DNA from 3 places in the Pseudovibrio sp. W74 genome. Region 1 is predicted to be linked to each of the others. Evidence: riboswitches for the same ligand, from Rfam matches in the RefSeq annotation. Region 1 holds a riboswitch; each other region holds the start of a gene.
What was found. Region 1 has a riboswitch for thiamine pyrophosphate ahead of thiB (thiamine ABC transporter substrate binding subunit). Riboswitches for the same ligand answer to the same signal wherever they lie in the genome.
Positions count from the first base shown of each region.

Region 1 (3,243 bases):
GCTGGATCGCACGGTCTAGTCCCGCACCAAACCCTTCACCGCGTGAGAGCTTCAGCGCTGCGAAAGCCGCAGCAGCGGTGAGCGTGAGTTGCAATGCAGAAAGCAGCGCGGCACGGCCAAGATCAAAATCGTATGTAAAAGCCTGGTAGATCGCCAGCTCAATAGTTGTCGCCCGCGGTCCACCACCAAGCGTCAGAGCAACAGCAAAGCTTGTCAGGCAGATCGCAAAGATCACAGCCAGTGCACCGGGTAAGGTGCGCGCGAGCATGGGGAGTTCTATCAGCCGAAACAGGGCTTTTCCATCACATCCAAGTTGCGCTGCAAGGCGAAAGCGCTCTGAAGGAACCTCTTGCCATCCCTGCAAAATCAATCGGGTTGCCAGCGGAAGGTTGAAGAAAACATGAGCCAGCACAACACCGTGGAGACCATAGATGCGAATGGATGAAGCACCGAAATAGACAAGCACATCAGATATCCAGCCCGCACGGCCAAACACTTGCAGTAACCCAAGAATGGCGACAATAACTGGAAGAATGAAGGGGGCACCAAGCAGGGCAATAAGCAAACTGCGGCCCGGAAACCGCCGTCGCGCCAGGGCGCGCGCAACCGGCACAGCCAGTGCAACACTGATCACTGCAGAAAGCACAGCCTGAGTGAGCGTAAACTTGAGAGCGGCCCAATCGGAAGAGGAAAAGCCGTGACCCGCTTCAGCTCGCAGAGCAACCGCGGCCAACGTGCCAAGTATGAGTGCCGCGACAAGAAATGCCGCGGCAACACCGGGAAGCGAACTTATTGGCTGAGCGCTTCTAGCCATTCCGGCAGAGCCTCACTTCTAGCAGCAGCAGCTTCTTCAGGCTTAAAGAACAAAGCTTTTTCCGGCACCTGCAGTGTGTCAAAGCCAGCAGGTAAACCACCTTTTGGTGTCACAGCTGGATACATCCAGTTGGTTGTTGGAATGATTGTCTGGAAAGCATCTGAAACCATGAAGTTCAGGAATTTGTCTGCCAGCTCAGGCTGATCAGTTCCGGCAAGCTTTGCCGCTACTTCAACCTGCATGTAATGGCCTTCTTCAAACGCAGCAGTGGTTTTGCTGTTATCTTCCTCGGCAATTAGGTGGTAAGCCGGAGACGTGGTGTAACTGAGCACCATCTCCGCTTCCCCATCAAGGAAAAGACCGTAGGCTTCAGACCAACCTTTTGTAACCGTCACGATGTTATCGGAAAGATCCGCCCACACATCAGCAGCTTCGTCTCCGTAAGCCGCTTTCACCCAAAGCAGCAGCCCGAGGCCGGGCGTAGAGGAGCGTGGATCCTGAATAAGGATCTTGGCATCACTCTTTGCAAGCTCGCGGAAGTTGGTTGGTACGGTTTCGCCAGCCTTGTGTACGAAGGCAAAGTAGCCCCAATCGTACGGCACAAAGGTTTCGTCAGCCCACTCCACTGGCAGTGTGTATTGGGCTTCAACAGTGTGTGGTGCAAACAGGCCAGTTTTCTTGGCAGTCTCTACCAGATTGGTGTCCAGACCCAGCACCACATCGGCATCTGAGTTTTTACCTTCAAGACGAATGCGGGAAAGCAGTGCTGCGCCATCTTCGACGCCAACAAGTTTCAGGTCACACTCGCATACAGCCTCAAACGCTTCTTCCACTTTTGGGCCTGGGCCCCAGTCAGAAACGAAGCTGTCGTATGTGTAAACTGTCAGTTGAGGCTTCTCAGCAGCCATCGCTGATGTTGCAGTGAGTAATCCCGCAGCAATTAACAGATGTTTCAAGTCATCCTCCATTGCGGCGAGAGGGCAAGGATGGATGAAACCGGTACCCTTCCCTCCGCCGGTTCTAGCCGGTTCAGGTTCAACGGGTTCGCCACTAAAGCATCTCAGCACGACAAATACGCGCACCCCGAGGTCAAGCGGTTCTTAACCGGAAAAACACAGAAGCGCAACTGGATATAGCCAGCGTCTGGAGAGCACCTGTAGGGAGTTGCAATAAAAAGCCCGGGCAGTTTCCTGCCCAGGCTCGTCGCATTTATTAGGCTGTCAGGTCGAAGCGGTCGGCGTTCATGACCTTGGTCCATGTTGCCACGAAATCGCGGACGAACTTTTCGTGGTTGTCATCCTGAGCATACACTTCAGCATAAGCGCGCAGGATTGAGTTGGAGCCAAACACAAGGTCTGCACTGGTTGCAGTCCACTTAGGCTTGCCAGATTTGCGGTCACGGATTTCATAGGTGCCATCTTTGAGTGGATGCCAGCTGTTGTCCATATCGGTCAGGTTGACGAAGAAGTCCGTTGTCAGCTGACCTTCGCGGTCCGTGAAGACACCGTGCTTTGATCCGCCATAATTGGCACCAAGAACGCGCAGGCCACCAACAAGTGCAGTCATTTCCCAGCCAGTGAGGCGGAGGAGCTGAGCACGATCCAGCATCATCTCTTCCGGGCTAACAGCGTACTCTTGCTTCTGCCAATTACGGAAGCCATCAGAAATAGGCTCCAAAACAGAGAAGGATGTCGCGTCTGTCATCGCATCTGTTGCATCACCGCGACCAGAAGCGAATGGAACTTCCACGTTGAAACCAGCTGCCTTGATGGCATTTTCCACACCAACATTTCCTGCCAGCACGATCACATCTGCGACTGAGGCTCCTGCCTGCGCTGCGATTGGTTCAAGCACAGCCAGAACTTTGGCAAGCCGGTCTGGCTCATTGCCAACCCAATCCTTTTGAGGAGCAAGGCGGATACGAGCACCGTTGGCACCACCGCGCATATCAGAACCGCGATAGGTACGTGCGCTGTCCCAAGCGGTTTTGATCAGGTCTTCATTGCTCAAACCACTTGCCGCAATTTTTGCTTTCACCGCAGTAACATCATAGTTGGTGTTGCCTGCTGGAACAGGATCCTGCCAGATAAGGTCTTCTTTCGGCACATCCGGGCCAAGATAATTGGCTCTCGGTCCCATGTCGCGGTGTGTCAGCTTGAACCATGCACGCGCAAACGTATCTCTGAAGTACTCAGGATCTGCGATGAATTTCTGACAGTACTCGTTGTAGATCGGGTCAACCTTCATCGCCATGTCCGCATCCGTCATGATCGGATTGTGACGAACAGACGGGTCTGTTGGATCAACAGGTTTGTCTTCTTCCTTGATGGACACCGGTTCCCATTGCCATGCGCCGGCAGGCGATTTTACCTGCTCCCATTCATGGCCGAACAGCATATCGAAAAAGCCCATATCGAATGTGGTTGGGT
Region 1 is NZ_LMCJ01000013.1:228,940-232,182, forward strand. Features, by position in the region: gene PsW74_RS10075 (ABC transporter permease subunit) at 1-814, opposite strand, end outside; gene thiB (thiamine ABC transporter substrate binding subunit) at 790-1,770, opposite strand; TPP riboswitch at 1,804-1,910, opposite strand; gene katG (catalase/peroxidase HPI) at 2,027-3,243, opposite strand, start outside.

Region 2 (3,243 bases), on a different contig from region 1:
TCTGCACGAATTTGGCCCAGGCATTCCGCAGATCGGCATCACCATGACCCCCGGTCTTTACGATATCCCCGCAACGTGGGTGGAAGCGACAGGCGTTTATACCAATACAGTGCCGGTGGATGCGTTTCGTGGGGCAGGGCGTCCGGAAGCGCTTTATCTGATGGAACGACTGGCAGACAAAGCTGCGCATGAGATGGGTATGGATCCGGCAGAATTTCGTCGTAAGAGCTTTATCCCCGATGAGGCGCTACCTTATACAACAGCGCTTGGCCGCATGTATGATACGGGTTCCTTTGGGGCTCACCTGACCAAGGCGCTGGACGAGATTCATTATTCGACGTTTGCGGAGCGTGAAGCGGAGAGCAAGGCAAAAGGTTTGTACCGCGGTGTTGGGCTATCGACCTATGTGGAGGCGTGTGCCTTTGCCGGCGGGGAGGAAGCTAAGCTTGAGCTTAACACGAACGGCAGCGTTACTTTGCTGATTGGAACGCAGAGCAACGGTCAAGGTCACGCAACTGCATATGGCCAAGTCATTGCAGAACATCTTGGTTTGCAGCTTGATCAGGTTGAGATGGTGCAGGGAGATACGGATCGTGTTGCGACTGGTGGTGGTACCGGCGGATCGCGGTCCATTCCGATTGGTATGCCATCTGTGAAGGCGGCTTCTGAAACGCTGGTTAAGAAGATCAAAGAGATCGCCAGTGAGAAGCTTGAGGTTGGTGTTGGGGATCTGACGTTGGAAGACGGGCAGGTGCGCGTGGTTGGTACCGACCAACAAGTCAGCCTTGTTGATGTGGCTGGTTCGCAACCGGATACCTTGAGTGCAGCGGAAAAAGTCATGCAGGATGAATGTACTTATCCCAATGGCACGCATGTGTGTGAGGTGGAGATTGATCCGGAAACGGGCAAGGCGGACGTGGTCAGTTATGTGATCGTGGATGATTTTGGCGTGACGGTGAATCCGATGCTTTTGGCTGGTCAGGTGCATGGTGGTGCGGGGCAGGCGATTTCGCAGGCGCTTTGTGAGAACACGGTTTATGATGAAACCGGGCAGCTGCTGTCAGCGTCCTTCATGGACTATCATGTTGCACGTGCTGATGATTTGCCGAATTTCGACTTCTCGACGAGCAATGTTCCTTCCACGACAAATGCGATGGGCATCAAAGGGGCTGGTGAGGCTGGTTCTATTGGAGCGGCGCCGGCGGTGATGAATGCCGTGCAGTATGCGCTGCGCAAGAATGCAGGTGTTGAGCATATAGATATGCCCGCGACGCCGGTTGCTGTCTGGAGCGTTATTCAGGACGCTCAGAGTTAAGCTATCAAGAACGTAAAGCTTGAAAAGAGATTATGCAGGCGGGCTGGTGTCCCGCCTGTTTTCGTAGGTATCAGAACGCTTTGAAGGTGATGATGGTTCTGGTATCCTGGATGCCTTCGAAGACCTGAACCTTGTTTGCAACGAAGTGTCCGATGTCTTCGTTATCATCAATGTAGAATTTGGCCAGCAGGTCGAAATCCCCGGAGGTGGAGTAGATCTCGGAGGCGACTTCCGCGTCTGCGATGGCGTTGGCAACCTGATAGGTTTTTCCGAGCTGGCATTTGATCTGTACAAAGAACGGAATCATAAATCTGCTATCCTTCTGTCCCGAAAGGCTGATTTGTCTTTCAGGGATGCGCTCTAATATGAGTTTGCGTTGTTTTGTGAGCATTTTGCGTTGAAGCTGCGTTTTTTTGCAAGCTTTTGCGTTTTTTAAGCGAAATCTACCCCCAGTTGCCTTTTGTCGCTGCCTCTCGTTTCCGCTTGCAGTTCGCTCTCTTGTTTGCTAGCAAAAAATTCTAACCAATGGGGGTGCTCGGAAGTGACTGACGGGCTGAGAGGCGCCAAGCCAACTCCTAGAACCTGATCCGGATTGTGCCGGCGGAGGGAATTGGGATGAGTACCAAGGTAATCGTTCCCGCCGTAATCTATAGGGGAGCGAAAACAAATGTCCTACACAACTGAAAATCTCTGGGAAGTCTTTGAGAGCGTGCGTGAGCGTGGCGTTCGGGTTCATTGTCTGACGAACTCTGTTGCGCAGAGCCTTACCGCGAACATCATGTTGGCTTGTAACATCGTGCCCTCCATGACAGCGGCCCATGATGAAATTCCTGCATTCATCGAGAGTGTTGACGGGTTGCTCCTCAATCTTGGTACGCTGGATGGAAAGCGGCGGCATGGTATTCGGCTTGGGCTTGAAGGGGCTGCCAAAAAATCTATGCCCGTGGTTCTGGACCCGGTTAAAGTAGATCGCTCAGACATTCGCATGGAGTTTGCGAAAGATATTCTGAAAGAGAATGTTTCGATCCTTAAAACAAACATGACTGAGAGCGCTGGGCTGAGTGGAGCTGTCACCGAGAACACACTGATTGTGCGCACCGGTATTGAAGACGCTGTGTTTGGCCGGGAGACAACCTACACCGTGGGCAATGGACATGCTTATATGGACAAGGTGACTGGCATTGGCTGTGCGCTGGGCGGTGTGCTGGCTGGTTTCGCCGCTACCGAGCCAGATAAGGAACTTGCCGTGCTTGCTGCGCTTGCTGTCTATGGTGTATGCGGCGAGATTGCCGCAGAGCAGGCGAACGGACCGGGAAGCTTCACTCCAGCTTTCATCGATACCCTTTATGGCTTGAAGGCTGACCAGTTCAACGAGCGTCTCAAGCTCGAAACAATGAATAATAAAGGTGGGGTATTGGCCTAATGAGTGCGATTGCAGTCACAATTGCAGGGTCGGATTCCGGTGGTGGTGCCGGAATTCAAGCAGACCTGAAGGCCTTTTCGGCTCGCGGTGTCTATGGGGCCAGTGTCATCACTGCACTGACGGCCCAAAATACCAAAGGTGTGACAGGTATTCATGATGTGCCGCCAGCATTTGTGGCGGAGCAGATGGATGCTGTTTTTTCTGACCTGAAGGTGGATGCCGTGAAAATCGGCATGCTTTCACAGCCAGAGATTATCGCTGTTATTGCCACAAAGCTGGCGGAATATAATGTTAAGCGCGTCATTCTTGATCCGGTGATGGTTGCAACTTCTGGTGATGTTTTGTTGCAAAACACCGCCGTTTCGGTCCTGAAGCAGAAGCTGTTTCCCATGGCGGCGTTGATTACGCCGAATATGCAGGAAGCGGCCTTTTTGCTGGACCAGCCGGTAGCTGAATCCCGTGAAGACATGCACAGACAAGCGTTACTGCTGCTGGACATGGGTGC
Region 2 is NZ_LMCJ01000060.1:272,107-275,349, reverse strand. Features, by position in the region: gene PsW74_RS26385 (xanthine dehydrogenase family protein molybdopterin-binding subunit) at 1-1,315, shown strand, start outside; gene PsW74_RS26380 (Lrp/AsnC ligand binding domain-containing protein) at 1,386-1,622, opposite strand; TPP riboswitch at 1,833-1,941, shown strand; gene PsW74_RS26375 (hydroxyethylthiazole kinase) at 1,983-2,738, shown strand; gene thiD (bifunctional hydroxymethylpyrimidine kinase/phosphomethylpyrimidine kinase) at 2,738-3,243, shown strand, end outside.
Region 2: it holds a riboswitch for thiamine pyrophosphate, as region 1 does, so the genes downstream of both, PsW74_RS26375 (hydroxyethylthiazole kinase) here and thiB (thiamine ABC transporter substrate binding subunit) in region 1, are expected to answer to the same signal.

Region 3 (3,243 bases), on a different contig from region 1:
GTCAACCTGCCCAGCCATCAAAGATGGTGAGAGCGAAAAGTTCACGTTGATCAGCTCCACATCGTCAGAACTTAGACCTGCATTGGAAAGCATCTTCCCAAGCATGGCGTTCTCAAACCCGGATGTGGAATAACCAATACGCTTGCCTTTCAGGTCTGCAATCTCCTTGATCGGTCCGTCTTCCAAAACAATTAGCGTGTTAAGAGGTGTAGAGACCAGCGTCCCGATCCGCATCAACGGCATGCCCTCATCAATTTGCGGGTGCAACGTCTGCTGATAGGAAACCGCAATATCACCCTGCCCTGCTGCAACAAGCTTTGGTGGCATGGAAGGATCAGCAGGCTCAATCAGCTCAACTTCAAGGCCCTCTTTTTCAAAGAAACCCCGCGCCTTGGCAACCACGATTGGTGCATGGTCCGGATTCGCAAACCAATCCAGCAACACAGTCAGCTTGTCCGCTGCTTGCACCTGAAGCGTGCTCGCAAGCATTGCCGCACCAAACAGCATACCTAGTTTTTTCATAAGGTTACGTCCTCATACTCTGAGACCTAGATCTCTTTCTGCCAATAGATCATCCGAGAAGTGGCGAACTCAACAACTGCCCTCAGGCTCAACACCATCACCGCAAGCAAAATCAACGCCGCAAACATCGTCGCTGTTTGCATGCGTGCATTGGATTGCAACATGATGAAAGCCAGACCGCCTTTTGCACCAACCCACTCTCCAACCACCGCCCCAATAGGAGCGAACACCGCTGCAATGCGCATACCAGAGGCCAGAGACGGCAAGGCGGCTGGAATGCGAATGTAGCGAAGTGTTTGCCAGCGGTTCAGACCGTGCAGCTTGCCAAGGTCGAGCAGTGATTGATCAGTCCTGCGCAAACCATCGAAGAAAGTCGAGGTCACAGAAAAGAAGATCACAATCACGGCCATCACAACCTTGGAGGCGAGCCCAAAGCCGAACCACAGCACCAGAAGCGGTGCAATTGCAAACACAGGAAGAGATTGGGTCGCCGCAATCGGAGGCAGCAGAAACAGGCGTATCCGAGGAGACGCTGCCAACAAAACAGCCAGCGAAGCTCCAGCACTCACGCCAAAGAGAAAGCCGAGAACAGTCTCCCAAGCGGTAATGCCTGCATGATGCAGCAGGAAAACACCTTGATTGAGAAAAGCGGAAAAAACCGCCGCCGGACCTGGCAACAGAAACGGAGGAAACTCTCCAATCTGAACCACACTCTCCCAAATGGCGATAAAAAGCAAAATCCCGAAAAGACTTCGGAGAATTCGTTTCAAAGCTCGCTTCAGCATGCAGACTCCCAACAATGGTATTGGGCATCACAAACAGGCGGAAGAACGGAGCTACATTAGCTCTCTGGGATGTTTTCAGCACAGGATCTCCCGTTACAGCAAAATGCAAACATGGAGATCCGGGAAGAATGGCTCAGGTCCCGTCCCTTCGCCGGCATTACCCGGATCAGGTTCAAAGGGTTTAGCTCATCGCAATCTCAGCTTTTCGAAAGAAAAGCACCCCTCGGAATAGCAAGGAACATGCGCGTTTCTGCTGAAGGATGCAAGCAGATTTTGCTCTGACAGACGACAGCATAATGAAAAAGGCCTCAGCTCTGAGAGAGCCAAGGCCTTTGAAATCTAATCTAAATATCTGAAACTAGATTACTTCCAGCTCTTGATTGCCTGTGCGATGACTTTGTTGCCGGTTGTGCCTTTTTCAAAGGTCAACATTGCACGGCGACCGCTGTTGTACAGCAGTGGAACATCAATCCACTCACGCTCAGCAAGACGCTTCAGGTTCTTCGCTTTTTCTTCATCACTGTCAGACAGCGCAATCCAGAAGAGAGTGTCAGAAACCTTCACGGCAGCACCATCAAGCGGATCACCTGCTTCGGACTCTGTCTTCTTCAGGATCAGGCCAGGCACCTTCTCAACGCCCTTGCCATCAAACCCTTCTGGGAAGATGAAGTTCAGCTCAAGCAAGTGACTTGCTGGCAAAGACTGATCGCTATTCGGCTTCAACGTCATCTCAACAGAGAAGTTACGAGATGGTAGCGTAGCAACAGCCTTGATGACAGAATCGCCATTAGCTTCATCCAATGACCAAACAACGTTCCCGCGTGATGCAGAACCTGCAGCACCCGGTGTCAAAGCCTCTTCGTAAAGTATGCTCTGTTGTGCAACAGGAGAAACCGTAGCTTCCGTTCCAATGGTTTCAGCTGGCGGAACAGAATTGGTCTCAACTGCAGTACTTTGCTGAGCAGGTTCCGTCACCGGCAAAACCTGCGCAGAAGATGTGTCTTCTACCGGTGCTGCTGGAGCTTCGACCACACGCACGACTGGAGGCTCAGTTACTGCCTCGGTTGGCGCTGCGCTGGAAGAATTCCGGGTAATCCGGGTCGTCTGCACCCGTGTCGCATCCGGCGAAACCTTTGCCCCTTCATCAGATGGCAACAAGCGGTCAGTGTTCTTCTTTGGCGTGCGTTCCGGCTGAACCCGAAGCGGCTCATCTTCATTCGAAGGTGCGCTCTCTGGCGCAACAGTCTCACCGGTTTCAACTGGAAGCACTAAAGAGAGAATAACATCACGCAGACTATAGACACCTGCGGTAACGCCCAAGATTATCAGTATGACCACAATTATACCGACAATACCCGATGTATTGGAAGGCTTCAGCCCTTCTTCCTGCTCAATCGCATCGCCAACGCGTTGCGCAACCGCTGGTTTGCGGGAGGAAGCAGGTTTACGGCTCGTCTTTGGCTTAACCTTGGCCGGCTCATCGATCTCAGGACGCGACTTACCTTTTGTTTCCAGCTTAGTGCGACGTGCCTCACCCGGCACCCAGGAGCGCTCTTCTGCGCTCGTCTCAACAGCACCTTTGGTTGGCAGAGACGCAGCAGGTTCACCCGTCTCTTTGTCATCCATGGAGCCAAGGTCAGGCTCTTTGCGCTCGCTGGAAGCTTCAGGCAGCTGATCACGCGCCATCTGATTGGCTTGATGTGCGGCGTTGCCGAGATCCTGAGCAGCACGAACCGCCTCTTTAAACACATCTGCTTTAGCAGCAGGTGCTTTCGGCTCATCGCGCGCTGGAGTATCGGCCTTTGCACCTGCCTTAGGCGTATCGCCAGCAGGCGGTGATGCAGCAGAGATTTCTGGAACTGCAGGTTTTGGAGCACTTGGAGCTGGGGTGGTTTTAGACCGCCCCAACCCGAGAGACTCACGAGCAGCTTCCGCT
Region 3 is NZ_LMCJ01000001.1:34,944-38,186, forward strand. Features, by position in the region: gene PsW74_RS00165 (ABC transporter substrate-binding protein) at 1-522, opposite strand, end outside; gene PsW74_RS00170 (ABC transporter permease) at 549-1,307, opposite strand; TPP riboswitch at 1,434-1,541, opposite strand; gene PsW74_RS00175 (hypothetical protein) at 1,671-3,243, opposite strand, start outside.
Region 3: it holds a riboswitch for thiamine pyrophosphate, as region 1 does, so the genes downstream of both, PsW74_RS00170 (ABC transporter permease) here and thiB (thiamine ABC transporter substrate binding subunit) in region 1, are expected to answer to the same signal.